Regions from separate parts of the Sodalis sp. RH14 genome, predicted to be linked through region 1. Evidence: riboswitches for the same ligand, from Rfam matches in the RefSeq annotation. Region 1 holds a riboswitch; each other region holds the start of a gene.
The links. Region 1 has a riboswitch for thiamine pyrophosphate ahead of thiC (phosphomethylpyrimidine synthase ThiC). Riboswitches for the same ligand answer to the same signal wherever they lie in the genome.
Positions count from the first base shown of each region.

Region 2: it holds a riboswitch for thiamine pyrophosphate, as region 1 does, so the genes downstream of both, thiB (thiamine ABC transporter substrate binding subunit) here and thiC (phosphomethylpyrimidine synthase ThiC) in region 1, are expected to answer to the same signal.
Region 3: it holds a riboswitch for thiamine pyrophosphate, as region 1 does, so the genes downstream of both, thiM (hydroxyethylthiazole kinase) here and thiC (phosphomethylpyrimidine synthase ThiC) in region 1, are expected to answer to the same signal.

Region 1 is NZ_CP178739.1:31,125-41,796, forward strand. It holds gene thiH (2-iminoacetate synthase ThiH) at 1-508, opposite strand, end outside; gene ACL2XQ_RS00145 (thiazole synthase) at 508-1,293, opposite strand; gene thiS (sulfur carrier protein ThiS) at 1,296-1,496, opposite strand; gene ACL2XQ_RS00155 (HesA/MoeB/ThiF family protein) at 1,493-2,260, opposite strand; gene thiE (thiamine phosphate synthase) at 2,253-2,903, opposite strand; gene thiC (phosphomethylpyrimidine synthase ThiC) at 2,900-4,822, opposite strand; TPP riboswitch at 4,922-5,035, opposite strand; gene rsd (sigma D regulator) at 5,080-5,601, opposite strand; gene nudC (NAD(+) diphosphatase) at 5,694-6,497, shown strand; gene hemE (uroporphyrinogen decarboxylase) at 6,515-7,579, shown strand; gene nfi (deoxyribonuclease V) at 7,606-8,301, shown strand; gene ACL2XQ_RS00190 (YjaG family protein) at 8,360-8,950, shown strand; gene hupA (nucleoid-associated protein HU-alpha) at 9,141-9,413, shown strand; gene ACL2XQ_RS00200 (DUF1481 domain-containing protein) at 9,454-10,125, shown strand; gene purD (phosphoribosylamine--glycine ligase) at 10,207-10,672, opposite strand, start outside.
Region 2 is NZ_CP178739.1:817,985-828,656, reverse strand. It holds gene sgrR (HTH-type transcriptional regulator SgrR) at 1-937, shown strand, start outside; TPP riboswitch at 1,051-1,168, shown strand; gene thiB (thiamine ABC transporter substrate binding subunit) at 1,216-2,196, shown strand; gene thiP (thiamine/thiamine pyrophosphate ABC transporter permease ThiP) at 2,207-3,796, shown strand; gene thiQ (thiamine ABC transporter ATP-binding protein ThiQ) at 3,780-4,517, shown strand; gene ACL2XQ_RS03620 (S8 family serine peptidase) at 5,655-7,061, shown strand; gene ACL2XQ_RS03615 (DedA family protein) at 7,071-7,838, opposite strand; gene ACL2XQ_RS03610 (DNA polymerase II) at 8,036-10,408, shown strand; gene rapA (RNA polymerase-associated protein RapA) at 10,579-10,672, shown strand, end outside.
Region 3 is NZ_CP178739.1:4,216,217-4,226,888, forward strand. It holds gene yegS (lipid kinase YegS) at 1-197, shown strand, start outside; gene ACL2XQ_RS19155 (hypothetical protein) at 329-1,243, shown strand; gene thiD (bifunctional hydroxymethylpyrimidine kinase/phosphomethylpyrimidine kinase) at 1,190-1,993, opposite strand; gene thiM (hydroxyethylthiazole kinase) at 1,990-2,784, opposite strand; TPP riboswitch at 2,824-2,924, opposite strand; gene ACL2XQ_RS19170 (hypothetical protein) at 3,039-3,266, opposite strand; gene ACL2XQ_RS19175 (helix-turn-helix transcriptional regulator) at 3,570-4,301, opposite strand; gene ACL2XQ_RS19180 (N-acetyltransferase family protein) at 4,726-5,172, shown strand; gene ACL2XQ_RS19185 (quinone oxidoreductase family protein) at 5,375-6,328, shown strand; gene ACL2XQ_RS19190 (SDR family oxidoreductase) at 6,451-7,344, shown strand; gene ACL2XQ_RS19195 (TetR/AcrR family transcriptional regulator) at 7,371-7,979, opposite strand; gene ACL2XQ_RS19200 (hypothetical protein) at 8,095-8,490, shown strand; gene ACL2XQ_RS19205 (zinc-dependent alcohol dehydrogenase family protein) at 8,602-9,621, opposite strand; gene ACL2XQ_RS19210 (LysR family transcriptional regulator) at 9,776-10,672, shown strand, end outside.

The sequences.
Region 1 (10,672 bases):
ACTCGGCGTAATCTTCCTGGGATAATGGCTGTACTTCCATCATCAGCGCGCTGAAATACCGGCGGATCAACGGCACGTAACGGCGGAAATAGTCCATGCCCACCTTGGTCTTATGCTCGCCGGTGACCAGCAGCAGATTATCAAAACCCATCGCCCGGATGGCCTCGCATTCCTGGATGATTTCCTGCTCATCCAGCGTCTTGCGTTTCAGGTGATTGCTCATGGAAAAACCGCAATAGGTACAATCATTGGCGCACAGGTTGGAAAGATAGAGCGGCAGATAAAACCCCACCACATTGCCGAAACGCTGGCGGGTCAGTTGCTGGGCACGCTGCGCCATGGGTTCAAGATAAGGCAGCGCCGCCGGTGACAGCAGCGCCATGAAATCCTGCCGGTCCAGGCGCGGGGCATTCAGCGCCCGCTCCACGTCGCGCGCGGTCTTGGCGTGGATTTGCAGTCCGGCGTCGTCCCAGCCGAGCCGGCGCCAGTGGTCAAGAAAAGATGTCATCAGGCCGCCCCCTCTTCCTGGGGATGGCGCAAAAATCCGGTTAGCGGGCTGGTGGCGCTGGCCTGGGTTAGCGTGGCGGCAAGCCCGGCCTCGCGCGCCAGGGCGCCGGCTTCCAGCGCCAGCCTGAACGCGCCGGCCATGGCCACCGGGTTGCGGGCCACGGCGATGGCGGTATTGACCAGTACCGCGTCGGCGCCCATTTCCAGCGCTTCCAGGGCCTGGCTGGGGGCGCCGATACCGGCGTCCACCACCACCGGCACGCCCGACTGTTCAATGATAATGCGCAGGAAATCGCGGGTGATCAAACCCTGATTGGAGCCGATCGGCGAACCTAGCGGCATCACCGCCGCACAGCCGGCCTCCTCCAGACGGCGGCATAATACCGGATCCGCGCCGCAGTAGGGCAAGACCACAAAACCTTCGCGCACCAGCTGTTCGGCCGCTTTCAACGTTTCGACCGCATCGGGCAGCAGGTATTTCATATCCGGATGGATTTCCAGTTTTATCCAGCGGGTGCCCAGCGCCTCGCGCGCCAGGCGGGCGGCGAACACCGCCTCCTCGGCGGTTTTTGCGCCTGAGGTATTGGGCAGTAACTTTACCCCTGCCTGGCGCAGGGCGGGCAGGATGGCGTCATTACCGCCGCGCAGGTCCACCCGGCGCATCGCCAGGGTGACCAATTGGCTGCCGGACGCGGCGATGGCTTGCCGCATTAATTCCGCGGTGGCGAATTTACCGGTGCCGGTAAACAACCGGGACGTAAAAGTGGTATCGGCAATGGTTAACATGGTCAGCCTCCGGCAATGGCCTGGAAAAGTAAGATATCGTCGCCCTCGTTTACCGGCTGTTGGGCCCACCGGCTACGGGGAATAATGGTTTGATTGACCGCCAGCGCGCTGCCCTCGGGCGGGTGGCCGAGCAGCTCCAGCATGTCCAGCAGCGAGGGCGTGCCTGAAAGCGCGACGGGGGTATCGTTAAGGGTAATGTTCATAGCGCCTCTTCCCGCTGAACCGCCGCGGCGCACACCGGACAGCCGGCCGCGCGGGACAGGCGCAGGGTGCGCCAGTTCATCGACTTGCCGTCGAACAGCCGCAGCTGGCCGTCCAGCGTAGACGGCATGCCGCACAGGATTTTGATCGTCTCCAGGGCCTGCATGGCGCCCATGATGCCGACCAACGGCCCGAGCACGCCCGCGGTGCGGCAATTACGCCGCGGCTCGACGGCGTCGGGAAACAGGCAGGCATAACAGCCGTGCCGGTAGGGCGGCCGCAGCACCAGCAACTGACCGCTGAACCCCACCGCGCTGGCGCTGACCAGGGTTTTCCCCCGGCGGATACAGGCGGCATTGATGTCGTGACGGGTCTGCATATTATCACTGCAGTCCAGTACCATATCGGCCAGCGCCACCGCCTGATCGAGGTCATCCCCGGCCAGGCGCCGGCTCAGCGCGACATAATGGCCCAGGGGATTAAGCGCCTGCAGCTGCCGTAGCGCCGCCGCCGCCTTGGGCCGGGCGATATCCCCGGTGCGATAAAGGATTTGGCGCTGGAGATTGCTCACGTCCAGTTTATCGTCGTCGGCCAGCAGCAGCGTGCCGACCCCGGCGGCGGCAAGATAGAGCGCCGCCGGCGAACCCAGGCCGCCCAGTCCGGCGATCAGCACGGTTGCTGCGCTCAGATGCTCCTGGCCTCCGGGGCCTATCTCCTCCAGCAGCAATTGGCGGCTGTAGCGCAAAAAAGCCTGGTCGCTAAGCATTGCGCACCTCCCGGCCTTCGATTTTCCGCAATAACGTGGCGGTCGCCTGCCGCCAGTCGGCGGCCTTGGTGATGGCGCTGACCACCGCGATGCTGCCGACGCCGCAGCGCAGCACGTCGTCCACCCGATCGATACCAATACCGCCGATGGCCACGGTGGAGATGCCGGGCATGCCGGCCACCAGGCGTTTCAGCTCCGCCAGGCCCTGCGGCTGTGACGGCATGGCTTTGGTCTGGGTAGGGAAGATATGGCCGAGCGCGATATAGGATGGCTGTAGCGCCAAAGCGCGGGCCAGTTCGCTATCGTCGTGGGTGGAAAGACCGAGTCGCAATCCGGCGCGCTGGATGACGGCCAAATCCGCCGTAGCCAAATCCTCTTGTCCCAGGTGCACGCCATAGGCGCCGTGTTTAACCGCCAGCCGCCAATAATCGTTGATGAAAATCCGGGCGCGGTATTTCCGTCCCAGCAAAATCGCGGCCTCGATATCCGGTTCGACCCGGTCTTCCGGCTGGTCCTTGATGCGCAACTGCAGCGTGGCGACGCCGGCGTCCAGCAGCCGGACCAGCCATGCCAGCGAATCCACTACCGGATAGAGCCCGAGCCTGGGCTCGGTCGCCGCAAAGGGCGCGTCGGGCGCGATCATTTCGCCACCCCCGTATCCTCAGGCGCAAGATAGATTTCCCCGCCGCTGGCGCGAAACGCCGACGACATCTCCGCCATGCCGCTTTCCCGTACCTCAATCGCCTGGGCGGCGGCATAATCCCTGACCTCCTGGGAGATTTTCATCGAGCAGAATTTCGGACCGCACATGGAGCAAAAATGGGCTACTTTGCCGGATTCCTGCGGCAGCGTTTCATCGTGATAGGCGCGGGCGGTGGCCGGATCCAGGGCCAGATTAAACTGGTCCTCCCAACGGAATTCAAAGCGTGCCTTGGACATGGCGTTATCGCGTATTTGCGCCCCGGGATGGCCTTTGGCCAGATCGGCGGCGTGAGCGGCGATTTTATAGGTAATAAGCCCCTGCTTAACATCTTCTTTGTTCGGCAGGCCCAGATGCTCTTTCGGCGTGACGTAGCACAACATCGCACAGCCGAACCAGCCGATCAGCGCGGCGCCGATGCCGGAGGTAAAATGGTCGTAACCCGGCGCGATATCGGTGGTCAGCGGCCCCAGGGTATAAAACGGCGCTTCGTGGCAATGCTCCAGCTGTTCGGTCATGTTGCGCCGGATCATCTGCATGGGAACATGGCCAGGGCCTTCGATCATCACCTGCACGTCGTACTCCCAGGCAACTTTGGTCAATTCGCCCAGGGTATAGAGTTCGGCAAACTGCGCTTCGTCGTTGGCATCCTGGATGGAGCCGGGACGCAGGCCGTCCCCGAGGGATAATGAGACGTCGTAGTCGGCGCAAATCTGGCAAATATCGCGAAAATGCTCGTACAGGAAGCTTTCCTGGTGATGCGACAGGCACCATTTGGCCATAATGGATCCGCCGCGCGACACGATGCCGGTCAACCGTTTGGCGGTCATCGGCACGTAACGCAACAGCACGCCGGCATGGATGGTAAAATAGTCCACGCCCTGTTCCGCCTGCTCGAGCAAGGTGTCGCGAAAGCATTCCCAGGTCAGGTTTTCCGCCACGCCGTTGACTTTTTCCAGCGCCTGGTAGATGGGCACCGTGCCGATGGGCACCGGACTGTTGCGCAGGATCCACTCGCGGGTTTCATGGATATAGCGGCCGGTGGACAGGTCCATCACCGTATCCGCTCCCCAACGGGTCGCCCAGACCAGCTTCTCGACCTCTTCCTCAATGGATGAACTGACGGCCGAGTTGCCGATATTGGCGTTGACCTTGACCAGGAAATTGCGGCCGATAATCATCGGCTCCGACTCCGGATGGTTGATATTGGCGGGGATAATGGCACGACCGTCGGCCACTTCCCGGCGCACGAACTCCGGGGTAATATCCGGCGGCAAATGCGCGCCGAAGCTCTGGCCGGGATGCTGTTGCAGCAATACGTCGCCGCGGATGCGTTCGCGGCCCATATTTTCCCGCAGGGCGATAAACTCCATTTCCGGCGTAATGACGCCGGCGCGGGCATAATGCAATTGCGTGACGCGCCGGCCGGGTTTGGCGCGCCGCGGCGTATGGCTGGGGGCGAAACGAACCTCATCCAGGCCCTCGTCGGCCCGGCGTTCGCCGGTATAACGCGAGCTTAGGCTGTTCAACGCCTCGCTGTCCCCGCGCTGTTCAATCCAGCCCGAACGCAGGCGGTGAAGGCCGGCGCGCACGTCTATCTCTGTCGCCGGATCGCCATAGGGTCCGGCGGTGTCGTATACCGGCACCGGCTCGTTTTCTTCGTAGCGCGGCGTTTTGCCGTTGCCGCCGATAAGCGTGGGGCTAAGCGCGATCTCCCGCATCGGCACCCGGATGTCGGCGCTGTTGCCTTGGAGATAAATACGCCGGGAGTTGGGGAAGGCTTCGCCTTTCAGACGATGGATGAATTCCTGCGCCTGGGCGCGCTGCTCACGGCGGGAAGGGGTGGTTTTGGATAACGACATAGCAATTCCTCACAATAAACGGGAAAATTGCTTGTCAGGAGCGCTACGGGAGTAATGAGGCCGGGCTTTGAATTTAGCAAAATAGACTATAAATCAAAGCGTTGCTTTACTCTTGTTCCCTTCGCAGGTATTAACCCGATCAGGTTCCGCGGATCCCGAATTAACGGTCTCAGCCTGGCGTAATGTACGCGCTAGGCACTCCGACAAGATATAGCGGCCCGTGAAGGACCGGTTACGACTTACTGCTTACCGCAAAATTACGCCAGACGCGATACGTCCGGATTATTGGCGGCCGGCACCGAGGCCAGGTAGTCCGCTTTATATTCCAGCGCCTGCTGGATCAGTTTGTCCTCCAGGGCAAAACGCGTGGCCAGGGCCTCGCCCACGCCGGAAAGCGCCTGTTGGAACTCCATACAGTTATCATGATCGATGGCCGTTTCCAATTGGCTATCATAAAATGCCATGATTTGTTTGGTATTTTCCTGCAACGCCGGATACAACTGGGTACTGATGATTCTTTTGCTGCTGCTGGTATCGTCCGCGTCCTGAACGATACGATCGTAGATATGGAAATGGCCGGCGGAAAGGTAGTCCACCAGTTTATGGCAAAAGTCGTCCAGCGCGTTTTCGTCCAGGGGAGTATGCTTTTCTTTATTGGGCTTAAGACCGATGAGATGGTAATACGCAATGAGCAACTTCCTGCGGGCCAGTATCCACTGATCGATCAGTTCGTTACTGCCGCCAACGCGTTGAGCCAGAATGTCCAGCTGGTTTAGCATGATTGACTCCGATGTAATAAAGTAACGCTGCGTTACTCATCAATTAAAGCTAATTTCTAGCTTGCCAGTGAATAAGAGGTAGTGCAACTAAAATGGAACAAGAACTCAACGGTAGCGAAAATGGCTGGTGGATCGTCAGCCAGGACAGCAAATTGTGGTTACCCAAGGGGGAACTGCCATTTGGAACGGCATCGGCCTGGTCACTTCAAGGATTGACAGCGACGCTTATCGGCGAATGGGAGGGGTCGCCCGCCTGGCTGGTACGCCACGCCATGCCCCGGGATATGGGCTCGGTGCGCCAGATCATCGATAGCGACCCAGGCTTGTTCCAACTGGCGGGCCGGGGCGTGCAACTGGCGGAGTTTTATCGTTCCCATCGCTATTGCGGCTACTGCGGCCATGAGATGCGCGTCAGTAACCGGGAATGGGCCTGCCTGTGCGATCATTGCCATGAACGGTATTATCCGCAAATCGCGCCCTGTATTATCGTGGCGATCCGCCGCGGCGACGATATCCTGCTGGCCCAGCATACCCGCCATCGCGGCGGCATTTACACGGTGCTGGCCGGTTTTGCCGAGGTGGGGGAAACCCTGGAGCAGACCGTGGCCCGCGAGGTCATGGAGGAGACGCGGATTAAGGTGAAAAACGTCCGTTATGTCACCTCGCAGCCCTGGCCTTTCCCGCATTCGCTGATGATGGCGTTTATGGCGGAGTACGCCGGCGGCGAAATCACCCCCGATCATAATGAAATCCTTGATGCCGGCTGGTACCGTTATGACGCGCTGCCCCTGCTGCCGCCGCCCGGCACCGTGGCCAGGCGCTTAATTGAGGACACGGTCGCGCTCTGCCGCGCCGATCGGGAAAATGACGGCCCGCATGCTACACTCCATTCATAACTGCAAGGGAATCCTGTATGCATGAACTGAAGAACGACCGCTATCTGCGCGCCCTGCTGCGCCAGCCTGTTGATGTCACGCCCGTATGGATGATGCGCCAGGCCGGGCGTTATCTGCCGGAATATAAAGCCACCCGCGCCGAGGCCGGTGATTTTATGTCACTGTGCAGGAATGCCGAACTGGCCTGTGAAGTGACCTTGCAGCCGTTGCGTCGTTTTCCGCTTGATGCCGCGATCCTGTTTTCGGATATCCTGACGGTTCCCGACGCCATGGGACTGGAATTGTATTTTGAACAGGGGGAGGGGCCGTGCTTTGCCCGTCCGATTACCTGTAAAGCCGACGTGGAGCAGTTGCCGATACCGGATCCGGAGGTGGAGCTGGGGTATGTGATGGACGCCGTACGCACCATCCGGCGCAACCTGCGCGGAGAAGTGCCGTTGATTGGCTTCTCCGGCAGTCCCTGGACCCTGGCCACCTATATGATTGAAGGCGGCACCAGCAAAGTCTTCACTAAAATCAAACAAATGATGTACGCCGAGCCGCAGACGCTGCATTTATTGCTCGATAAGCTGGCGGCGAGCGTAACGCTGTACCTGAACGCCCAGATTCGCGCCGGGGCGCAGTCGGTGATGATCTTTGATACCTGGGGCGGCGTGCTGACCGGCAGCGGCTATCTTGAGTTTTCCCTTGATTACATGCAAAAAATCATCGACGGCCTGCAGCGGGAGCATGAAGGCCGCCGGGTGCCGGTAACGCTGTTTACCAAAGGCGGAGGCCAATGGCTTGAAGCCATGGCGCAAACCGGTTGCGATGCGCTGGGCCTGGACTGGAGCACCGATATTCAGGCGGCGCGCCGTCGCGTGGGCGATAAGGTCGCGCTGCAGGGCAATATGGATCCTTCGGTGTTGTACGCGCCGCCGGCGCGTATTGAACAGGAAGTGGAGTCCATTCTGGCCGGTTTCGGCCGGGGTGAGGGGCATGTCTGCAATCTGGGGCACGGTATCCATCAGGACGTGCCGCCGGCACATGCGGGCATTTTTGTTGAGGCGGTGCATCGCCTGTCGCGCCCCTATCATCTGTAAAGACTGGTGAAAAAGGTGGAAAAAACATGGATATAACAGCATTGCGCGCCGAGCAGGTCGCCACCGCCAGTAGGGTCATACGCCATGACGATTTCGCTTTTTCCACGCCCGCGATAATCGCCGGCGCCGATGTGGGGTTCGAACAGGGGGGCGACGTTACCCGCGCGGCTATCGCGCTGCTGCGTTTTCCGTCGCTGGAGCTTCTCGAATACCGCATTGCCCGTGTAACGACCACCATGCCTTATATTCCGGGTTTTTTGTCGTTTCGCGAGTATCCCGCCCTGCTGGCCGCCTGGGAACAGCTGAATCAGCGGCCGGATTTGCTGTTCGTCGATGGCCATGGTATTTCCCACCCGCGCCGTCTGGGCGTCGCCAGCCATTTTGGTCTGTTGGTCGACCAGCCGACTATCGGCGTGGCTAAGCGCCGGCTGTGCGGCCGGTTTGAGCCCTTGAGCGATGAGGCGGGCGCCAGGGCGCCGCTGATGGATAAAGGCGAACAGCTTGCCTGGGTATGGCGCAGCAAGATCCGCTGCAATCCTTTATTCATCTCCACCGGCCATCGCGTCGGTATGGACACTGCCCTGTATTGGGTACAACAATGCATGCGCGGCTACCGCTTGCCGGAGCCTACCCGCTGGGCGGATGCGGTGGCCTCTAATCGCACCGCGTTTAAACAGTGGGAGCAGGGGCGCGGCGAACCGGACTTTTTCGACCTGGAATAGGGTAACCGGCTAATTTCAGGTACACTGCGACGCAGATTAAGAGTAATGGAATAGCGCGATGTTACGTAACCCGATACATTTACGTCTGGAAAAGCAGGAAGCCTGGCAGCACGTCATTTTTATGGCGTCGCTGTGTGAACGGATGTACCCCAATTATCAACTGTTCTGCGTGCAGACCGGCTTTGGCGACCCTGCCGTCTACCGGCGTATTCTCGACCTGGTTTGGGAGACACAGGTTGTTAAAGATGCTAAGGTCAATTTTGATTTACAATTGGAAAAGCTGGAAGAATGCATTCCCGCAGCGGATGATTACGATTTTTACGGCGTTTATCCGGCGATTGATGCCTGTGTGGCCCTGAGTGAATTATTGCACTCGCGGCTGAGCGGTGAAACGCTGGAGCATGCCGTCACCGTCAGCGAAACCTCTATCCGCACCGTGGCCATGCTGGAAATGACCCATGCGGAGCGGGAAATGACGGAAGAGGAGCTGAATGCCCTGCCCTCGATTGAAGAGGAATGGGACATTCAGTGGGAAATTTTTCGCCTGTTAGCTGATTGTGAAAACCGCGACGTAGAATTGATCAAAGGGCTGCGCGCAGACCTGCGCGAAGCCGGAATTAGCAATATTGGAATAATTTTACAGCAATAAGGCAATAAAACGTGATTTAAGACCTGTTTTGCCATGTCTTAATACTTCACATCTGCACCCCGTCTGGTCTACATTTGGGGGGGCATAAAAAAAGTGGCTATCGGTGCGTGTTTGCAGGAGAGTGCCGTATTCCGGCTTATCCGTCGTACTCGATGCTTAGCAAGCGATAAACACACTGTAAGGATAACATATGAACAAGACTCAACTGATTGATGTAATTGCTGATAAGGCCGATCTTTCGAAGGCGCAGGCGAAGTCGGCTCTGGAATCCACTTTGGCAGCAATTACCGAGTCTCTTAAAGAGGGTGATGCAGTACAATTGGTTGGTTTCGGTACTTTCAAAATTAATCATCGCAACGAACGCACTGGCCGTAATCCTCAGACCGGTAAAGAAATCAAAATCGCCGCGGCCAATGTTCCGGCATTTGTTTCTGGCAAGGCTCTGAAAGACGCTGTTAAGTAACCACCGTGTGTTGGTGAAAAGATTAAGCATAGGGGCAACCGTGCCCCTTTTGTTTTTGCGCCGGTGCGGTTGGCTCGGGCTGCTGGCCTGTCTCCTCACGGCATGCGGTTCGCATTCCAAGGCGCCGCCTGCGTTCACCGCCAGCGGTTATGTCGCCGATCGGGGCGCCATGCGCTTATGGCGTAAAGACGACGCGGCACAGCAAACGGTCAATATCGTCAGCGTCTACAGCCCCTATCAGGGCGAAAATACCATCATTACCCGCTATCAATTCCTCCATGACGACGTGCGCCAGATTAACCGGACGCAAAACGGCGCACATCCGCAAACCGTGCAAATCCGCTTTGACGATCAGGGTAATCCCAGCTATATGCAGCGTCAGCGCGATGGGCTGCGTGAAAAACTCAGTGATGACGAACTGGCGTTGTATCAGTTTGAAGCCAGGCGACTGCTGGATGTCAGCAGCACGCTACGTGCCGGACAGGTAAAGCTGATGCAGGGGATATGGCGCGACGGCGTGATAGCCACCTGCGACGGCAAGACGGCGCGGCCTGATTTTGACCAGCGCTCGGCCTCGTGGATTGCGGCGCGCGCCCAACATTCCACCGGGCAACTGGGCATCGCCTGGCTGGAGGCACCGGAAGGGACGCAGCTGTTACTGGTCGCCAATGAAGACTTCTGCCACTGGCAACCTAAAAAAAGCGAGTTGTAGTCACCCGCCTGCAAGCCGACATCGACAGGGCGCCGCGCATTGCCCAACGTCATGAATGCGCGACACCAGATGATGACAGGATTATTGCTCGCGTTGGATCGCGCGATAGCCGATATCCGACCGGCAGAAACTGTCCTGCCAGCGAATAGACTTCGCCGCGTGATAGGCCCTGGCCTGAGCATCCGCCACCGTTTCGCCCAGCGCGGTAACGCACAAAACCCGCCCTCCCTGCGTCAGTACCTTACCGTCCGCCAGACAGGTGCCGGCATGAAAGACTTTTTCGCCTGCTGTCTCAGCCGTCGGCAGGCCGCTGATTTCGTCCCCGGTGCGGTAATCCCCCGGATAGCCGCCGGCGGCCAGGACCACACCCAGGGCCGGTCGTTCATCCCATAACGAGCTTTCCCGATCCAGATGCCCTTCGGTGGCCGCCAGGCACAGCGCCACCAGATCGGAACGCATGCGCAGCATGATGGGCTGGGTTTCCGGATCGCCGAAGCGGCAGTTAAATTCAATCACCTTTGGCTGGCCATCGGCGTTGATCATCAGT
Region 2 (10,672 bases), 790 kb from region 1:
CATGATTTTGCCGCAGGAATGGGAGACGATGCCGGACTTCGTCCGCCGTCCCGTCGGCACCGGACCCTATGCGGTGATCGACAACCGGGAAAGCTTATTGAAGATTCGCGCCTTTGATGATTATTTCGGCTATCGCGCACTGATTGATGAAGTGAATATCTGGATCTTGCCGGAACTCACCGCCGAGCTGAGCTATTCCGGCGTCCAGCTCCAGGCGGATAACAGCACCCCGGGTCAATTGGAAACCCGGCTGGAGGAAGGCTGCTATTTCCTGCTGTTTGATGCCCGTTCGCCGCTGATGCAAAACGATGATACCCGCCGCTGGCTGAGTGAAAATATCGATCCCATCGCCATGCTGACCGAGGCGGGATCGGCCTACCAGCATTACTGGTCGCCGGCCTACGGTATCCTGCCGCGCTGGCGCCATAGCCGGGTCGCGCAACCGCGGCCAAGGCCCGCGGAGCTGCGCAGCATCACCCTGACGGTTTATCGCGCCCATTCGGAATTCGATGATCTTTGCCGCGCGCTCGGTGCGGTGCTGGCCCGGCAGGACATCGCGCTGGTGATCAATACCGTGGATTATGCCACCTGGCATAACGGTGAGGCCGAGAGCGATTTATGGCTCGGCAGCGCTAATTTTTACCTGCCGCTGGATTATTCCCTGTTCGCCAGCTTTTACGAGATGCCGCTGATGCATCATTGCCTGCCGGCCGACCTTAGCGACGCGCTGGAGAAATGGCGCGGCAAGGGCCTGTCCATGGCGCAATGGTGCCAATCGCTTATCACCGGCCATCGCCTGCACCCGCTGTTCCATCATTGGCTGATTCTACAGGGCCAGCGCAGCATGCGCGGGGTCAGGATGAATACGCTGGGATGGTTTGATTTCAAATCCGCCTGGTTCGCCCCGCCGGACCCGCAAGACCCGCAAGACACATAAGACACATAAGACACATAAGACACATAAGACACGTTAGACACGTTAGATACGTTAGATACGTTAGACACGTAAGACAGGCTGTTAAGCCAGGGATAAAACCATTACACTTGCATTTGTTCTCAACGGGGTGCGAAGCGTCCGGCATAGCGTTAGCCGGCGCGCAAGCTGAGAGTATACCCGTCGAACCTGATCCGGCTAATACCGGCGAAGGGATTTGAGAGTGCGTCCCGCTGCCGCCTCAAACGCCTTTGCCGCCTTTTTTTTTCCAGGAGCGCAAAGTGTTGAAAAAATGGTTACCCTGCCTGCTATTGCTCGCCGCCGCCCCGGCGTTGGCAAAACCCGTCCTGACGGTTTATACCTATGATTCCTTTGCCTCCGAATGGGGCCCGGGGCCGGCGATAAAAACCGCCTTTGAAAAAGACTGTGGCTGCGAGCTGAAATATGTCGTGCAGGAAGATGGCGTCGCCCTGCTCAACCGTTTGCGCATCGAAGGCAAGAACAGCGACGCGGATGTGGTGCTGGGCCTGGATAACAACCTGCTTAAGCCCGCGCAGGATACGCATCTCTTTACGGCGCATAACGTCGACACCGCTCATCTGACCTTGCCGCAGGCGTGGCATGATCCCACCTTCCTGCCTTTTGATTACGGGTATTTTGCGTTTGTCTATGACAAGAACAAGCTGAAAAATCCGCCCAAAAGCCTGCATGAGCTGATAGACGGGCCGCAGGCGCTGAAAATCATTTACGAAGATCCGCGCACCAGTACCCCGGGACTGGGCTTATTGCTCTGGGTGCAGCAGGTATATGGCGATAAAGCGCCCCAGGCCTGGCAACGGCTGGCGAAAAAAACCGTTACCGTGCCCAAGGGCTGGAGCGAAGCCTATGGCTTATTCCTGAAAGGAGAAGCGGACATGGTGCTCAGCTATACCACGTCGCCGGCCTATCATATCAACGAGGAAAAGAAGGATAACTATGCGGCGGCGACCTTCAGCGAAGGCCACTATCTCCAGGTCGAGGTGGCCGGACAATTAGCCGCCAGTAAAAATCCGCAGCTGGCGCAGCAGTTTATGCGTTTTGTCGTTTCCCCGGCTTTCCAGCAGACCATTCCCACAGGCAACTGGATGTATCCGGTGATCAAAACCGCGCTGCCGGCCGGCTTTGACGTATTGCCGGCCAAGACGCTGAATTTCAGCGCGGATGACGTGGCGGCCAAACGCGGCGCGTGGACCCAGGATTGGTTGCGTTCCGTCAGCCAATGATGCCTGGCCGATGATACCGCGCTGGTTATGGCCGGGACTGCTGGCCGCGCTGATGCTGACGGCCGTGGCCCTGACGGCAGTCGGCGCCTTGTGGCTGAACGCGCCGACGCTCCAATGGCGCGACGTGCTGTCGGACAGCTATCTGTGGCATGTCCTGCGTTTTACCTTTTGGCAGGCGCTGCTGTCGGCGCTGCTATCGGTGCTGCCCGCCGTTTTTTTGGCGCGGGCGCTTTACCGCCGGCGGTTTCCGGGACGCCTGCTGTTGCTGCGCTTTTGCGCCATGACGCTGGTGCTGCCGGTGCTGGTGGCCGTGTTCGGCATCCTGAGCGTGTATGGTCGCCAAGGCTGGCTGGCGCAGCTATGCCTCTGGCTGCATATTCCCTACGGTTTTTCACCCTACGGCCTGCGGGGGATCCTGCTGGCCCATGTATTTTTTAACCTGCCGTTGGCCACCCGCCTGTTGTTGCAGGCGCTGGAAGGCATTCCGGTGGAGCAGCGCCAGTTGGCCGCGCAGCTGGACATGGCGGGCTGGCATTTCTTCCGCATTCTTGAGTGGCCTTATCTGCGCCGTCAACTGCTGCCTGCGGCGGCGCTGATATTTATGCTGTGTTTCGCCAGTTTTGCCACGGTGCTGTCGTTGGGCGGCGGACCGCGGGCGACCACCATTGAGCTGGCGATTTACCAGGCCTTAAGCTATGACTACGATCCCGGCCGCGCGGCGCTGCTGGCCCTGGTGCAAATGATCTGTTGCCTGGGGCTGGTCTTGTCCAGCCAACGGCTGACCCGCGCGTTTCCCGTCGGCGCGACGCATTTTTCCCAGTGGCGCAATCCCGGCGATAATCTGGCGCGCCGTTTGACCGACGCGCTGGTTATTGTCCTGGCGCTGGCGCTGCTGGCGCCGCCCCTGCTGGCCGTGGTGGCCGGCGGTGTCAATACGGGCATGGCGCGGGTCCTGTCGCAGCCGGCGCTGTGGTCGGCATTGCTGACGTCGCTGCGCATTGCCCTGGGCGCGGGCCTGCTGTGCGTGGTGCTAACGCTGATGCTGCTATGGAGCAGCCGCGAGCTGAGGCTGCGTCAACGTCCCTGGTCCGCGCAGCTGCTCGATCTTAGCGGCATGCTGATCCTGGCGATGCCGGGCATTGTGCTGGCCACCGGTTTCTTCCTGATCGCCACCCATACCCTGGGATTGCCCCGTTCCCCCTATGCATTGGTCATACTGACCAATGCGCTGATGGCCATTCCCTACGCCCTGAAAATTCTGGAAACGCCGATGCTGGACCTGGCGGAAAGGTATAATCGTTTATGCCTGTCCCTGGATATGCGCGGCCTGACACGGCTACATTGGGTGGAATGGCGCGCGCTGCGCCAGCCGATTGGCCGCGCCATGGCATTCGCCTCTATCCTGTCGCTGGGTGATTTTGGCGTGGTAGCGTTGTTCGGCAATGAACATTTCCGGACCCTGCCGCTCTATCTTTACCAGCAAATCGGCGCTTATCGCAGCGAGGACGGGGCCGTTACCGCGCTGTTCCTATTGGCGCTGTGCTTTTTATTATTTACGCTAATCGAGAAACTCACGGGGCTGCATGATAAAACTGGATAAAGCGACCTATCTTTACCAACATTTGCCGATGCGTTTTGACCTGCGGCTGGCGGCGGGAGAAAAGGTCGCCGTTCTGGGCCCCAGCGGTGCCGGCAAAAGCACCCTGCTCAACCTGATAGCCGGTTTTCTGCCCCTGCACAGCGGCAGCCTGTGGTTAAACGGCCAGGATCACAGTGCCACCCCGCCCGCCCGGCGCCCCGTCTCCATGCTGTTCCAGGAGCATAACCTGTTCGCTCACCTGACGGTGGCGGAAAACATCGGCCTTGGGCTGCATCCGGGGCTGGCGTTGACTCCGGCGCAACGGGAAGCGTTAAATGCGGTGGCGGCACAGGTAGGGCTGGAGAAACTGCTGGACCGCCTGCCGGGGCAACTGTCCGGCGGGCAACGGCAGCGGGCGGCCCTGGCGCGTTGTCTGGTGCGCGACCGCCCCATCCTGCTGCTTGATGAGCCGTTTTCCGCGCTCGACCCCGCCTTGCGTGTCGATATGCTGCAACGGGTGGACGACGTGTGCGCCAGCCGCGGCCTGACCCTGTTAATGGTATCGCACAACCTGGATGACGCCGTGCGCATCGCGCCGCGCACCCTGCTGATTGTCGATGGCCGCATTTATTACGACGGCCCGACCGCGCGCCTGGCGAGCGGCGAAGCCGGCGAAGCCGCCGTCCTGGGTATTGCGCCGCACGCGCCGGACCCGCGCCCGCGGTTGGCCGGAGAGGATTAACATCACCGATGCCCGGCGCCGCATAATGACGCGATGGCTTCCCGTGCTGGAATAAGATCGCGGCAAATAGCCAAAAATAGCATTCTTGAGCCGATTCACATTTTGCCAAATAAATTGTTACTATTATGAGATGGAATTAAATGTCGCCTGGAAATGCCACAGAGCATCCATTGGTAAGGGCTTATTGTTGCACCCCAGTGGTTACAGGCATCGGCAGTAATAGCATTTTAATTATGTTGTACTAATGAACGTATTTGTAAACAGCTTATCGTCAATGCTGGGGAAACTCATAAATAAAATAATCAAGATACGGCAGAAAAGCGTCATGCGTTTTCGCATGCCGCCTGGCAATGCCCGCAATTTACGAGTAGTGATTTTTATCGCCAGCGTTTCAGCCCGCCTATAAGGGAGTTGGGATGCTGGCCTTTCACGCCAAAAAGCCGCCATCCGGCCCCATCCCGGTATCACCCCACTGAATACCCCACGCACAACATCATGATTATATTGTCAAACATATCACACCACCCCCCATTACGTTTTACAACCACTGCTGTTACGTCCCTCCGCGGCGGAAGAAAAACCGGCCTGCACTTTTGCTGGTCGCCGTTTTTTCGCCACACATAAGCTTTTTTTTATTATTATCCATGTTTTTTTCTTTGAATTTAATGAAAAATAAGAAATTACGTATAAATAGCATTTTAAAGTTAAGATAATTTAACATTAGAATAAATATTGACTTGCTTCACACTATTATTTGAGAATGTTGTTTGATTTATTGCAATTAGAGTTTATATTAAATAAAAATCATATATAAAAATCACTTATTAAACATCCACTTCGATTATTGTATATTGAGTACAATCTGCATTAAGTTTTAAAGAATCTTATTTAACACAGCTGAATTTAACTTTACGCGACAGTAGGTCATGCACCCTGCGCAAGAAGGGACAATAGTGACTGTCATCTTTTTCTCATTAAAAATTTATGCAAACCATTAATTTAAACATCAGGAGAAACTGAATCACCGCGGCAGCAATGCCTTTGTGCAAATTTTACTTCTTATCAGACCAAACATCATAAATGACGGGATGATTCGTCAACCGTCAAATACGATTTTATTATCGGGGGTTAACTATAATGAGTGACAAAATTCTTAAAAAAATTGACTTCTTTGCCCAGCAGGGCGTCAAATACACTAACATCGTGTTTCAACTTAAACGAAACAATGCCGGCGCGTATTACTTTTCAGAAGCGCAAAAAATTGAGCACGAGCTCAAATTTAACTTTGAAACCATGGGAGTTTCCCCTTTATTTGACATATCCGGCAGTCCTCGTGATGATGCGGCCAAAGAAATGAATAAAACATTTGGCTTGGATCGCTATTTCAAAATCAAATTTTTTAATGAGAATGTCAACGCTGTTGAATATATTAATGAAATACTTCACGCCATTGCGCTATTCAGCTCAGTCGAGACGGTTTATCCCACTACCGAACCCGTATCGCTACGGGGCGCAAGAAGTTATAACGCTCTTCACACCGAGCAACCCACCCTTGATGATGAGCCAAAAACGCTTAACGGCGTGGAAAATTATAACTTCGTCCCTTTACAATATTATCTTTGGCCTGCCCGGCATTGTTTCAATAGCTTCAGGCTCGGCGGTGTCGACGGCACCGCCGGTCTAAGTTACGCCGGGGGCAGGGGCGAAAATGTCACCATCATTACCAACGAGCCTGATGCCTGGTTCACCGGTCATAATAACCTTCCTCCGGAGCGCGCTATTGTCGAAGGCGCCGTCACCGTCGGCTGCGACAATACCGCGTCCGTGGGTGTGATGGCGGGGCTGGAGCTGGGGTATGGCATTATGGGGATCGCCAGCCGGGCGAAGGTGGGTTATGCCGCCCGGGGCCTGCAATATCTCTATAACCTTTATCACCGTCTTAAGGCGGGAGACGTTATCCAAATAGGTATGCAGCATCAAGGAGGAAATAGATCTTATTATAATCAGGAATGTTATCTTCCGGTCGAATTTGAACCTGCCTGGTTTGATATGATCTCCGCGTTAACATCCAAAGGTATCCACGTTATTGAGGCGGCGGGGAATGGCGCGATTAATTTAGACCATCCGATACTTAACGGCAAATTCAATCGTCATCAAAGGGATTCAGGCGCTATTATTGTCGGAGCCCTCGACCCAAGGACGGGACTAAGGGCCGCCTACAGTAATTTTGGTTCGCGCATAGACAGTTCGAGCTGGGGTGATTTTGTGGTAACGACCTCATACGGTTATGCCACGCTGCTCAATAAAACCAATGCCTGGTACATCAATAATTTTTCCGGCAATTCGCCGGCCAATCCCATCGTGGCGGGTGTGGCGGCATGCCTGTCAAGTATTGCCATCGCCAATAAAAAAAACCTTACCGCCCCGCAGTTCCGTGAATTACTCACCAGTACCGGAACGGTGCTGGCGGAGAATTTTTCCTCGATTATAGGAACGCAGCCGGATTTAGGTAAGGCGATATATACCTTATTCTCCAAATACTGAAGCCGTCGGTCACACCCTGACCACTTTCCAGAATTGAGCCGCGTAGATCGGCATCAGCGGATGCTGGATAAGCGCAACCAGCGCCGCCGCCATCGCCAGGAGGCAAAGGGGGGCCAGCCAGCGCAATCGCGACAGCGGCAGCCAGCGGGTGAGGCGATCGGCCTGGCGTTTATCGGTTCGCAACCAGCGCCATCCAAGCCAGCCGGCCAGCCAGCCCAACAGGGCCACGCCTAACAGCAGGCCACGGAATTGCCCGGAGTGCTGTCCGTCTGGGATATTAATAGCCACCCCGGCCAGGATGCCGGGCATAAAATACGCAGGTGGCCAGGTGAGGCAGCCGATAACATTGGGCAAGGCGAATTTCAGGGGCGGCAGGTCCAGCATCCCGGCCACCATCGGCACCAACGGCCGGGTAGGGCCGATAAACCGGCCGGCCAGGATCGTCAACACGCTATGCCGGTGCAGGGCATGTTCGATTTTATTCAACGTGGCGCGGTTTTTTTTCAGGAAAGACCAGCGTTTCAGCGATTTTTTACAGCCATGGCCGATAACATAGGAAATCCAATCGCCAAGAAAGCATCCGATAATGCCGGCCGCCCAGGCGGGATAAAATCCCATCGCGCCGCTGCCGATAAGCGCGCCCAGCGTCGCCATCATCACCGTACCCGGTAATAACAGCCCGACAAAAGCCAGGGATTCAAGAAATGCCACCAACGAGACGGCAAAAAGCGAAAAAGCCAATGACTGCGTAACCCAGTGTTCGAAAAAAGCCAGCATAACCCCCTCAGGTTTCTATAAGCCGATGGATTGTCAGGGCTAGAAGGCCCGCCGGTCAACGTAACAATTGTATGAAGATTTGGCTGCGCTTGTCCGGACGCCGCGCAACTGGACAAATACTGTATAAATAATCATAATTATCAGGTTGCCCGAGATAAGGCGACGCTTCATTTACTTTAACCGGATATCCAGACGCCATGCCAGACCAATCCCTGCCCGGCCAGGGTTTTGTCCTTACCCGCCACTGGCGGGATACTCCCGAAGGCGCCGTCATCGATTTCTGGCTGGCGACCGATGGCGGCGCGCGGAAAATCAGCCTGCCGCCGCAGCAAGCGGTGGCGTTTATGCCCGCGGAGTGCCTGCCGCGCGCGCAAACCCTGGCGGCCGCCATCCCCGGCTGCGAGCTGCGTCCGCTGGCGCTGCGTGACTTTCATCGTCGCCCGGTGGTCGGCGTTTACTGCCGGCACTATCGCGATTTAGGCCGGCTGGAAAAACGGTGCCACGAGTCCGGCATACCGCTGTATGAAGCCGACATTCGCCCACCGGAGCGTTATCTGATGGAGCGTTTTATCACCGCCCCGGTCTGGTTTGACGGCCATGTGCAGGAAAACGGCGTTATCACCCACGCGCGGCTTAAGCCGTCGCCTGATTACCGGCCCGCGCTGAAACTGGTTTCGCTGGATATTGAAACCAACCGTTTTGGCGAACTCTATTGCATCGGTCTGCAAGGCTGCGGGCAGCGGCGGGTTTATATGCTGGGCGAGCCCCCGGCCGCCGGCGCCGGGTCGTCCGGATTCCTTGAATACGTACCCACCCGCGCGGCGTTGATCCAGCGCCTGAACCAGTGGTTCGCCGACCATGACCCCGATGCCGTTATCGGCTGGAACCTGGTGCAGTTTGATTTACGTATCCTGCAAAAACAGGCGGAACGCTACCATCAGCCTTTGCTGCTCGGGCGCGGCGGCGCGGCGCTGGAATGGCGCGAACATGGCGCCAAGGCGGGACATTATTTCGCCAGCGCCGCCGGCCGCCTGATTATCGACGGCATCGAGGCGCTGAAATCCGCCTTCTGGCAGTTTTCCTCGTTTAGCCTGGAAAACGTGGCGCAGACGCTGCTGGGCGAGGGAAAGGATATCTCGACGCCCTACCAGCGCATGGACGAAATCGACCGGTTGTACCAGGAAGATAAGCCGGCGCTGGCCCGCTACAATCTCAAGGACTGTGAGCTGGTGACGCGTATTTTTGACCATACCCGCCTGCTGGCGTTTCTGCTGGAACGCGCCACCGTCACCGGGCTGGCCGCCGATCGCAGCGGCGGATCGGTGGCCGCGTTTACCTGGCTCTACCTGCCCAGAATGCACCGGGCGGGTTTTGTGGCGCCCAATCTTGGCGATGTACCGATGCAGGCCAGCCCCGGCGGTTATGTCATGGATTCCCGCCCCGGCCTGTACGACTCGGTGCTGGTGCTGGATTATAAAAGCCTTTATCCCTCTATTATCCGCACCTTTCTCATTGATCCGGTGGGGCTGATCGAAGGCATGGCCGGCGACGCGCCGGACGGGACGGTCGCGGGTTTTATCGGCGCGCGCTTCTCCCGCACCCATCACTGCCTGCCGGACATCGTTCGGGAGCTTTGGCTCGGGCGCGAGCGGGCGAAACGGGAAAATAACCGGCCCTTATCGCAGGCGTTGAAAATTATCATGAACGCTTTCTACGGCGTGCTGGGCGCGCCCGGCTGCCGTTTTTTCGACGCCCGGCTGGCCTCCTCCATTACCCTGCGCGGCCATGACATTATGCACCGCACCCGCGAGCTTATCGAAGCCCGGGGTTATCCGGTAATCTACGGCGATACCGACTCCACGTTTGTCTGGCTGAAGCACGCCCACGATAGCGAAGCGGCCAATGCCATCGGTCAACGCCTGGTCAGCGATATCAATCAATGGTGGCAAACGCACCTGCGCGACACCATGGGGCTGGAAAGCGCGCTGGAACTTGAGTACGAGACACACTTCACCCGTTTCCTGATGCCTACGATTCGCGGCGCGGAGCTGGGCAGCAAAAAACGTTATGCCGGCCTGGTACAGGACGACAAGGGCGAACGCATGGTATTTAAAGGCCTGGAAACCGTGCGCAGCGACTGGACGCCCCTGGCCCAGCAGTTCCAGCAACAATTGTATGAGCGCATCTTCCGGCGCCAGCCGTATCAGGATTTTGTCCGCGATTATGTCCGCCGCACCCTGTCCGGCGAGCTGGACGCCCTGCTGGTGTATCGCAAACGCCTGCGGCGCAGGTTAAGCGAATACCAGAAAAACGTGCCGCCCCAGGCCCGCGCGGCGCTTATCGCCGATGAGTATAATGCCCGTCACGGCCGGCAGCAGCAGTACCAAAACGGCGGGTGGATAAGCTATATCATGACCGCCCACGGTCCCGAGCCCCTGGAAATCCGGCAAAGCGTGCCGGACTATAATCACTACCTGGCCAAACAGCTCCAGCCGGTGGCGGATGCCATCCTCCCCTTCCTGCGTGATGACTTTGCTACGCTTATATCAGGTCAGATGGGACTGTTTTGATGCGAAAGTGATGGATTGGTAGGTGACGAAGCGACACTCATCCATTAACATAGCGCCTTTTCAGACCTCAGCATCACTCTTGCCGCATTTTTCACCGCCGTGGCACCAGGCCGCGGTAAGCCGCGCTATTGCCGGTATTTTTGCCTAACATAACACCGAGCCGAGAATTTATGCCTTTTACCTTAGGTCAACGCTGGATCAGCGATACGGAAAGTGAATTAGGACTGGGAACCGTGGTGGCACAGGATGCCCGCATGGTCACCC
Region 3 (10,672 bases), 1.8 Mb from region 1:
TCCTCAACAGCCTGACCAGCGATGAGCAAAACCCCCATGTCATCGCCGCTTCTCTGCCCTGGCTTGAAATCGAGGCGCCGCATGAGGTCACCTTCAACCTCGACGGTGAGCCGCTGAAGGGAAAAAAATTCCTGATTACCATCTTGCCGGCGGCGCTGGCATGCCGTCTGCCGCCCCTTTGTCCGCTGCTGGCCTAGGGGAACCGGCCATGTCGCCGCCAGTGATTTGATCTTACGCACATTTTCGACAGTCCGGGACGACACGCGCAAGAATTTGTATAACAACTTAGGGTAATCTATAGGCTATGTAGCTGTTTCAGGAAGTTATCATGCAAGCATTTTCACCCGCCCTGCCCGCGCCGCAAACGCTTTACTACAGCGCCGGGGAAGCCCATCCCCTGGAGACGCTGACGGAAAAAAGCCTGTGCGACATGGTCGAGGATATGAAAGTCACCCAGAGTGACAAAGAACATTATATTACCGGCTGGATGGGGCCCCACAGCGTGGTGGTTATCCATAACTACCGCGAAAAGCGCGGCACCTCCAACGGTTTTGTGTTGACCAAAGAGAACCAGTACCGGCTCAGCGTGCAATCCATTGAGTTCCGCATCCCAAAATTAATCCTTTGGCTGTCGCTGCGCCGCAATCCGCGCACCATGACGCTGATTACCTACAATACGCTGGGCGATATGGTCAGCCCGCTGATGCAGTTTCGCAATATGACCGATAAGCCGGTCAAGCGCATGCTGGAGCAGGACTGGCAGGCGCTTAACGACTATATCGGCATGGCCTGCTGGCAGTTGGAAAACGGCAATCCGCTGTGGCATCAGCTGCTGCAGACGTTAACGCCCGACCAGCTATCAGGCTTGATCAACGCGCCGGTGTTCAGCGAAAAACGACTGCAAAAAGACGGCGAGTACGAAGGTTTCTGGGCCGGGAATGTCTTTATCGGCCGCTGTCTCGGCCCTTATCCGGCGCTGCAATTATTATGGCGCGATGAAGACAACCAGATGCAGCCGGGGTATATCTATACGGCGGTACCGGAATACCGGGGCGGCACGCCCCTGCCGTCATTGCGCATCCGCCCGCACCGCGGCGAGAACAGTTATTTGCTCAACGCCTTCGACGCCCGGCATCTGCACGACGCCCGCTCGCTGCTTAACTTTGCCCAGGGCATTCTCACCGGAATGTCACCACCACTGGTGGAAATGATGGACCGGCCCGATCCCCTGCCCGACCTGTAGATCATCCGCATGTAGCAGCGCCTGCTGCAGCCAGGCTTTGGCCGCCGCGAGCGTTTGCGCCCAGTCGTCATGCAGCGGACGCAGGGCCGCCAGCGCGGCGGAGAGCGTGCAACCGGTGCCATGGGTATGCCGGGTGTTCACCCTGACGGCGTCGAAACGCCGTTCGTCCGTGGCGGTGATAAGCCAGTCGGGACTGGAGTCGCCATGCAGGTGGCCGCCCTTCATCACCACCGCCTGGCAGCCGTAGGCCAGGAGTTCCCGGCCCTGCCGGCGCATTTCCTCCTCGCTGGCGGCGGCGCGGCAGCCCAGCAGCGCCGCCGCTTCCGGCAAATTAGGGGTGATGATGGACGCCAGCGGCAATAAGACATCCCGCACGGCGCTCACGGCATCCGGCGACAGCAGGAAATCGCCGCTTTTCGCCACCATCACGGTATCGAGCACCACATAGGGTATGGGATATTGCCGCAGTTTTGCCGCCACCGTCCGCACGATGTCCGCCTGCCCGAGCATGCCGATTTTGGCGCTGTCGATACGCAGGTCCCCGAGCACGGAATCCAGCTGGGCGGCGACGAATTCAGCGCTGATAGGATAGATGGACTGCACGCCGCGGGTATTTTGCGCCACCAGCGCGGTGATGACCGTGGCGCCATAGGCGCCAAGCGCCGAGAAGGTTTTTAAATCAGCCTGGATACCGGCGCCGCCGCTGGGATCGGTGCCGGCGATACTGAGCAGGTTATGGCAGCGCTTCATGGTATATCCTCCTCCTGCAGGCCGTACAGCCGGTCGAGGAAGCCGACGGCAAAGCTGCCCGGACCCGCCGCGTCCCGGGCGGTTAACCGCCCGGCCAGCGCCATGATCCTGCAGGCGGCGGCCAGATGCTGCAACCGATCGCCCGGCAGGGCGCAAAACGCCGCCGCCACGGCCGATAAGGCGCAGCCAGTACCGGTGACGCGCGTCATCATGGCGTCGCCGTCGGTCACGGACCAGACCCGATCGCCGTCGGTGATAAAGTCCACCCGGCCGGTAACCGCGACCAGGGTGCCATAGTCCGCGGCCAGCCGGCGGGCAAAAGGCAGGGCGAGGCGGGAGTCGTCGGCGCTGTCCACGCCGCGGCCCAGGGCCGGCTGCCCGGCCAGCGCCAGGATTTCCGAGGCATTGGCGCGAATGGCGGCGGGTTTTAACGGCAATACGCCCCGGGCGAATTCAGTACGGAAGGTTAATGCGCCCACGGCCACCGGATCCAGCACCCATGGCGTGCCGGCCTGATTGGCCGACGTAATGGCGGCCATCATCGCCTCGGCCCGCGGCGCGGTCAGCGTGCCGATATTCACCAGCAGCGCATCGGCCATGGCGGCGAACTGAACCGCCTCACAGGGTTCGATCACCATGGCCGGGGCGGCGCCGACGGCCAGGAGCGCATTGGCGGTAAACGCCTGTACCACGTCATTGGTCATACAATGGACTAATGGCTTGCGCTGGCGCAGCAGGGTAAGGGAAGACGCGGCGGCTAAGCCGGGCAGTTCGGCAGGTTCGGTAATCATAGCGCTCCCAGCCGGCGCTGAGGAAGACGGACCCGGCGGGACAACAGGCCGTGACTTCCCTACGCTGGCATTATCCAGATCAGGTCATACGGGTAAAATCTCAGTCCGGCGCACAGCGGCGGACACCCCGAGTCAAGTGGCATGATTATCCGGCGGGCGGGAGAAAAGATCAATGGTGAGTTTGCCGGCGGAGCCTGGTCCCTCCGCCGGCGTCGATCTCATAAACACAATTATCAGCAGACTTAATAATAAGGCTATGAGCAGGGCCGCTGGGGACTGACCAACATCCGGCCGTAACAAACGTCCCCGCAGAATTGCGCACCCGTGGCGCCGGTGGGCGTCAACCACCACTGCGCACTGTCCCCGGCCCCCTCCAGGCGGGCAAATCCCGCCTCGGCCAGCGCGCTTAACCGCCCGGCCAGCCAGGGATCGTCTTTTATCGGCGGGGAAAAGCGCCAACGGGGCTCAGCATGACAAAACATTGGCTTATTATTCATGAGATCGATTAAAATTATTTTATGGAGATGCTCAGAGGAATATGCCGTTAATGAAAACAAAGCTAATAAATTAAAAAGACAGAATCTAATCATGCCTACCTTCAACAGCCAGAAGAATCACCGGGCAATGATAGCATCAAATTTCTCGCGGCAACGCCTGCATCTTAAACACTATATAAATGATTGCAAATATATTGGCAACGCTGTCCATTTTAAGCCGACAGCATAATAAAACTCCCACAGATGGACAGGGTTGTGATCGCGTTGCGCGAAATGATAAATGGATAGTTAACCAAATAATTTAAGTTCCGTGGCCCGGCTGATGGCATGTTTTGCATTCGTAACGCCTAGCTTATCAATAATATTTCTGATATGAAATTTTACCGTTCCCTCGCGTATTGCCAGGATGGTCGCGACCTCGCCATAGGTTTTTCCGACACTGGCCCAGAATAATACTTCTTTTTCCCGGGGAGACAGTGCCTGGACGTGTGATCTCTCGCCATGGGATGTGGCGTCGGGCAACGTATTTTGCATAAAGTTCAACACCTTATCATGAGTGCTAATCAGCAGCATCTGCAGTCTTTCTTTGTTTTGCTCAATAAAATGATAGAATTCCTCCTTTCCCTGGCGGTTGCTGATGCTTAATGTAGCCAGGTTGTTATCGCAATCATGCAACGTAAAAGTGTAGCCGCTGTCAAGCCGGTAATATTTTGACAGCCTGAAAAAGCTATGCTCTTGTATTATCGACGGATTATCAGGCCAAAAAAAAGGGGTGAATTTCCGGCAGGCGATGAGCATCACCGGGTCGATTTTTTGATAACCGTAACTGCGGTATTGATTCAGCCAGCCGCTGGGGTAGTCGGATATTATATAGGCTGGGAAGTTATCGCTTTTATTCATCATAAAGTAGGCAAAACAGAACGCGTTGGCGTTCTTGAATATCTGCTGAAGATAAAGTTTGATTTCTATTTTCATCGTTTGGATAAAGAAATCTTGATTATTCTCTAAGGGTTTTTCCATAAAATATGCCTGCCATATTAACTAACACTCATCATTTATTATCCATAAGGGGTAATAAAGAGCAGTTTCAACATGTAATACCGGTGGGATTTTGGATAATATAAGAGGCAGGCTATGGATGCAACCTCTAACAGTTTTATCAATCATTGCGGCGTTAATGACTGCCGCCCAGGGCTTGCGCCACCCTCATACCGGTGTTTAAGACGGTGTATCCTCAGCGGCATCCCGCGTTTATATTAATCTAGTTTAAGCTTCAGCTAGATGCGACCGGATAATAATCGCGATCGCCTGCCGGCGGACCGCACCGCGCCGGCACCGCATCCTTTACCGCCTGGAAATAATAAGCACAATATTATTTATTCCATCTATAAGTTAAACTTGATACTGAGAAGGTAACAAATCAATAAGTTAACTAAGGTTTAAGATGAAAAAAGAGGATGTGGTTGTCAGGGATTACCGGGAAGCGGATCGTCCTTTTCTGCGTACTCTCTATCTGTCGGCACGCAAGACCGGCTGGACCTGGCTTGATAACCGTCAGTGGCGGCTGGAGGATTTTGACGGCGCCACGTTCGATGAAAAGATCATCGTCGCCGAAATACAGGGCCATATTGCCGGTTTTGCCTCGCTTTGGCTGCCGGACAGCTTTTTGCATAATTTGTTTGTCGATCCTGCCTGGCAGCGCCGCGGGGTAGCCACCGCGCTGCTGACGGCGTGCTATCCGCTCTGCCGCGGCACCATGGCGCTTAAATGCCTGCAGGAGAATGTGGGTGCGCAGCAATTCTATCTGCGTCACGGCTGGACGATTATCTCATCCGGTGTTTCCGAGCACGGCAAATATTATCTGATGCACCGCAGGATCCGGCAGCAGTAGCCAGGCGCGCCCGCGCCGCGTTTTCGTGGCCGCTGCCCCCGTCTTGGGGTTACAGGACGATGCGCGGGCGTCTGTTGCCGTGACGATTTATTCTTCTGTGCGGCTTTTCCTGGCGGCCATGTATGTGCATAATACACATATTATCCATTTGAACCCGGTTGCCATCGGGGATGGCCGGATTCGCGCCCAGGGGTGAAACGGAATGAAAGCAGCGATCGTAACAACGGCGGGCCAGCCCCCCGTCTACGGAGACTTCAGTGAACCAGCGCCCGCGCCGGGCAAAAGCCTGATCCGCGTCAGCGCGTCGTCGCTGAGCCACATCACCAGGAATCGCGCGTCGGGCGCGCATTACAGCGCCGACAGCGCGCTGCCGTTTATTCCCGGCATCGATGGCACCGGCATCACGCAAGACGGCCGGCGCGTCTATTTTCTGTTGCCGGTGCAGCCTTACGGCGCCATGGCCGAGCAATGCCTGGTGGACGCGGGCCATTGCATCGCCCTGCCGGACGACCTGGACGAGGTTTCCGCCGCCGCCATGGCCATACCGGGCATGTCGTCATGGGCGGCCCTGGTGGAACGCGCCCGGCTGCGCGGGGGTGAAACGGTGCTGATTAACGGCGCCGCCGGCACGTCCGGCCGCCTGGCAATCCAGATTGCCCGGCATCTCGGCGCCGGGAAAATCATTGCGACGGGACGCCGGACCGCATCGTTCGGCGATCTCCGCCGTCTTGGCGCCGACGTGACGATTCCGCTGGTCCAGAATTTGAACGCCCAGGAGCAGGCCTTTACGCACGAATTTCGCCAGGGCGTCGATATCGTGCTGGATTATTTATGGGGGGTTAGCGCGCAAACGCTGGCCATCGCCGCCGCCAAGGCCGGTCCTGAGGGCGTACCGATTCGTTTTGTGCAAATCGGCTCGTTAAGCGGGGCCGATATCACCCTGCCGGGGGCGGCGTTGCGGTCGTCCGCATTGCAGCTGATGGGCAGCGGCATCGGCAGCGTGCCGTTTCCGCGCATGCTGGCGGCCATCCAGGGCGTGCTGGCGGCGGCCCCGGAGGCCGGTTTTGCCATCGCGGCGCAATCCATGCCGCTGGCGGAGGTCGCGCGGGCCTGGGCCGCTGATAACGACGGCGCGCGCATCGTATTGCGGCCCTGAAAGCCCGTTCAGGGTCATTGCCGAACCTGTTAGTCGATATACCCGTATAACGTCACTACTTTACCCCTACGGCCGGAAAGCCGATAGTAGCTCTTCGCCCATACCTCTCTGGAGAAGCTATCATGCGTGTCTTTGTTACCGGCGCTACGGGGTTTATCGGCTCCGCCATTGTCAGGGAACTGATCGCCGCCGGCCATCAGGTGCTCGGTCTCGCCCGCTCGGAGGCCTCCGCCGGGTCGCTTATCGCCGCCGGCGCCCAGGCGCATCGCGGCAGCCTGGAAGATCTGGACAGCCTGCGCGCCGGGGCGTCCCTGTCCGACGGCGTCATTCATACCGCCTTTATCCACGACTTCACCAAAATGAAGGAAAATTGCGTGATAGACCGGCGCGCCATCGAGGCGCTCGGCGCCGCGGTCTCCGGCAGTGGCCGCCCCCTGGTGGTCACCTCCGCCACCGGGCTGATGTCGCTCGGCCGTAGCGCCACCGAGGACGATGTCCCGGCGGCCGGCCCCGATGCGATACCCCGGGTCGCCTCGGATAACGCGGTGGCCGCGCTGGCGGCGCAGGGCGTGCGCGTCTCGCTGGTACGCCTGCCGCCTTCGGTCCATGGTGAGGGCGATCATGGCTTTGTGCCGCTGCTGATCGGCATCGCGCGCGAACGGGGCGTTTCAGCGTATGTGGACGAGGGCCTTAATCTTTGGCCCGCCGTGCACCGGCTCGACGCGGCGCGTTTGTTCCGGCTGGTGCTTGAACAAGGCGCTGCGGGCGCCCGCTATCATGCCGTCGCAGAAGAAGGGGTGCCGTTTCGCGCGATCGCCGAGGTTATCGGCCGCCGCCTGGGCCTGCCGGTCGTCGCCAAGACCGCCGGTGAAGCCGCCGCACACTTCGGTTGGTTCGCGCACTTCGCCGCGCTTAACAGCCCGGCCCTGAGCCGGCAGACCCGCGAACAGCTGGGCTGGCGGCCGGAGCAGCCTGGACTGATTGCCGATCTCGACCACCCACGCTATTTTTCCTGACCGGCACGGCGGTTTTCGGCCGGTGATCAGGAAGAAGCCGGTATGTTTTGGGCTTCGCCGGCGAGCAGATGGCGCCTGGCGCTCGCCATAATCTCATCCGAGAGCGCCTGCCCTTTTGTGGCCCGGGCCAGCACCAGCGCCCCGACCAGGGTGGCCATCTCAGCCAGTGCGGCTTCCCGCGCAGCGCCGGCATCGCCCTCTTCCAGCCCATCGGCAAGCAGGGCAATCAGTTTTTCCAGCCCCTGGAGAAACGCCAGGCGCACGGGCTTGTCTTGCGGCTCACGGGCGACATCGGTGGCCAAGGCGGCCAGCGGGCACCCCGTTGCCACCGCCGTCAGGTTCTGCGGCGCGAGATATCCCTCAATCAGCGCGGCGTGCGCCGCGGCGGGGTCCCCGGTTCCGTCCATGCGCGCATGCCAGCGCTCAACCGAATCCCCGAAGGCCTTGGCGCAGGCAATGGCGGCCAGTTCATCCTTCGACGCAAAATGCCCGTAGAACCCGCCATGCGTCAAGCCCACCGCGCCCATCAGATCGGCGACGCTGACGCGCAGGCCCTGTTCACGGAACAAACGTGACGAGGCGTCTACAATGGCGACGCGGTTGCGTTCGGTTTCGGCTCTTGATACCCGCGGCATGGCAACTCCCACTATGGCATATACATTATCAGCATCATCTATTATAGCCCTGGCAGCTATCCGGCGCTACACTGTTTGCCCCTGCCCGCGTGTTTCACTGTGAAGGAGAGAGCCCATGCCTTATCTGCAACTTGATGTAAACGGCCATTATGCCACGCCGGATAAGCAGCGCCTGGCCGCCAAACTCTGCGCCACCTATGCCGATATGATGTCCGTCGATATCCGGCGTATCAGCATCGCCATCCGGGAATTGGGCGCAGGCGGCGTCTGGCGTATTACGGCGGCCGATAGCGCGCCGGAGCCGGTTTCGGTGCTGATGCTGGACATCCGCAAAGGCCGGTCGGCCGACCAGCGCATGGCGGTGGCCAAGGCGCTTTGCGCGCACTGTGTCGAAATACTGGGACTGCGCGCGGATCGGCTCAACGTCGAGTTTACCCAGCATGACGGCGACGAGATGTATCACCCGCAGCTGGGCGGCTACAGCCCGGATTGGGAGCCAGGCCAACGCTAGGCGGCAGACAATTTGTCGGCGCTATTGCGCAGCGCCCGCGCAAAGACGCGCCAGAACGCCTGGGGATATTGCGGCGAAGGCTTTCCGCAAGCTGGCGCCGTTGGCCGGGCGCTACATTTCCATAACGATCTTGCCGAAAGCGCCGCGGTCGAGATGATCGAGCGCCGCGGCAAGATCAGCCAGCGGATAGCGGGTATCGATCACCGGTTTAAGGCCCGTCCGGTCGACGGCCCGGACCAGATCCTCCAGCGCGCGGCGATGGCCGGTGCCTATACCCTGGATGCTGACATCCTTAAGCATCAGCGGCATGGCCTGAGCCGACACCTCGAACCCCTCCAGCGCGCCAATCTGGTAGATGCGCCCGCCGACAGCCGCCGTCTGGACGGCCTTGCCGAGGTGCGGTCCGCCGACCAGCTCGAAAATATGATCGGCGCCGCGGTCGCCGGTGATGCGCAGTACCGCGTCCACCCAATCTGCGTGCCGGCGATCGATGCCATGATCCGCGCCCAGCGCCATGGCGCGCGCCAGCTTGTCGGCGCTGGCGGAGACAATGGCTTCGGCCCCATGCGCCTTGGCGATCTGCAGGCCGAACAGCGCGACGCCGCCCGTTCCCTCTATCAGCACCGTCTCGCCGGCGCGCAGGCGGCCGCGCTCGACAAGCGCGAACCAGGCGGTAAGCCCGGCGCAGGGCAATGTACTGGCTTGCGCATCATCCAGCGTATGCGGCGCCCGCACGAACCAGTCTTCCGGGAACGCCACATAGTCCGCCAGCACGCCGGGATAAAAACCGCCCAGGGTACGATAGGACGGCGTGCGGGCGTCACCGCGCCGGACGCCGTCGATCCAGCCGGGCGTGAAGGTCGAGATGACGCGCTCGCCGGTGCTGAAGCGGGCGGCATCCGCGCCCGCGGCGATCACCGTTCCCGCGAGATCGGAACCGGGGGTGAAGGGAAACGCGATGGGTAAACCCCGGCCGCTTTCGGTTACCATCTTGTCGCGATAATTGAGCGAGACGGCGGCCACCTTCACCAGGACTTCGCCCCGCCCCGGCGCCGGAATCGGCACCTCACGCAGCGCCAGCCGGTCCCGGCCTATGGCGTCCATCTCCCAACGTCTCATGGTTTTTGTCATCACGTACTCCGTTGCATCTTGGCGGAAAGGGCGTCCCGCGCGATCATCCGCCCGGCAGAGGCCCTTGAGGTTAGGGTCCGCACAGTATCGCATCCTGGATAGTGCATGATAATGCGCTATAATCGGCACAATCTGTTGAATGTGAGGCAACTGTATGAAAGGCGCGGAATTCGCCGAGCTGCTGGCTTTTATGGCCGTCGCGGAAGAAAGAAGCTTCCGTCGCGCCGCCCGGCGGCTGGGCCTGTCGCCCTCCGCCCTCAGCCACACCATCCGCTCGCTTGAGGAGCGCCTGGGCGCCAGGTTGCTTAACCGCACTACCCGCAGCGTGGCGCCAACCCAAGCCGGCAGCGACCTGGCCAATCGCCTGCGCCCCGCGGTCGCCGATATGGAGGGGGCCGTCAGGGACGTCGGCGCCTGCCAGCTGCAGCCGCGCGGCGTGGTGCGCGTGAACCTGCCGCGTATTGCCGCCCGCCTGGTGGTGACGCCTGTCCTGGCGGCGTTCCAGGCGCTTTATCCTGACGTATGGCTTGACCTGGTGATTGATGACAGCCTTACCGATGTCGTGGCCAGGGGGTTTGACGCGGGGATCCGTTCGGGGGAGCTGGTGCAGCAGGATATGGTGGCGGTCAGGCTGACGCCGGACCTGAAGATGGCGGTCGTCGGGTCACCCGCCTATTTCGCTGGCCGAACGGCGCCCCAGGCGCCACGGGAGCTGCGCGATCACCGGTGCGTCACCTACCGCTGGCACGAGACCGGCGCGCTGTACCGCTGGAGCTTCCAGGGTCCGGACGGCTCCCTGGCCGTCGACGTCGACAGCGCCATTACCGCCAACGACACGGATCTGCTCCTTGCGGCGGCGCTGCAAGGCGCCGGCCTCGCGTTCCTGCCCGAAAGCTTTGTTGCGCCCTATATTGACCGCGGGGAGCTGATCCATGTGTTGGAAGAATGGTGCAAACCCTTTCCGGGCTTTTATCTCTATTATCCCAACAAGCCCCATATGCCGGCGGCGCTCAGGGCGTTCGTCGACTTTATCAAGCTGCCGATCCCCTCG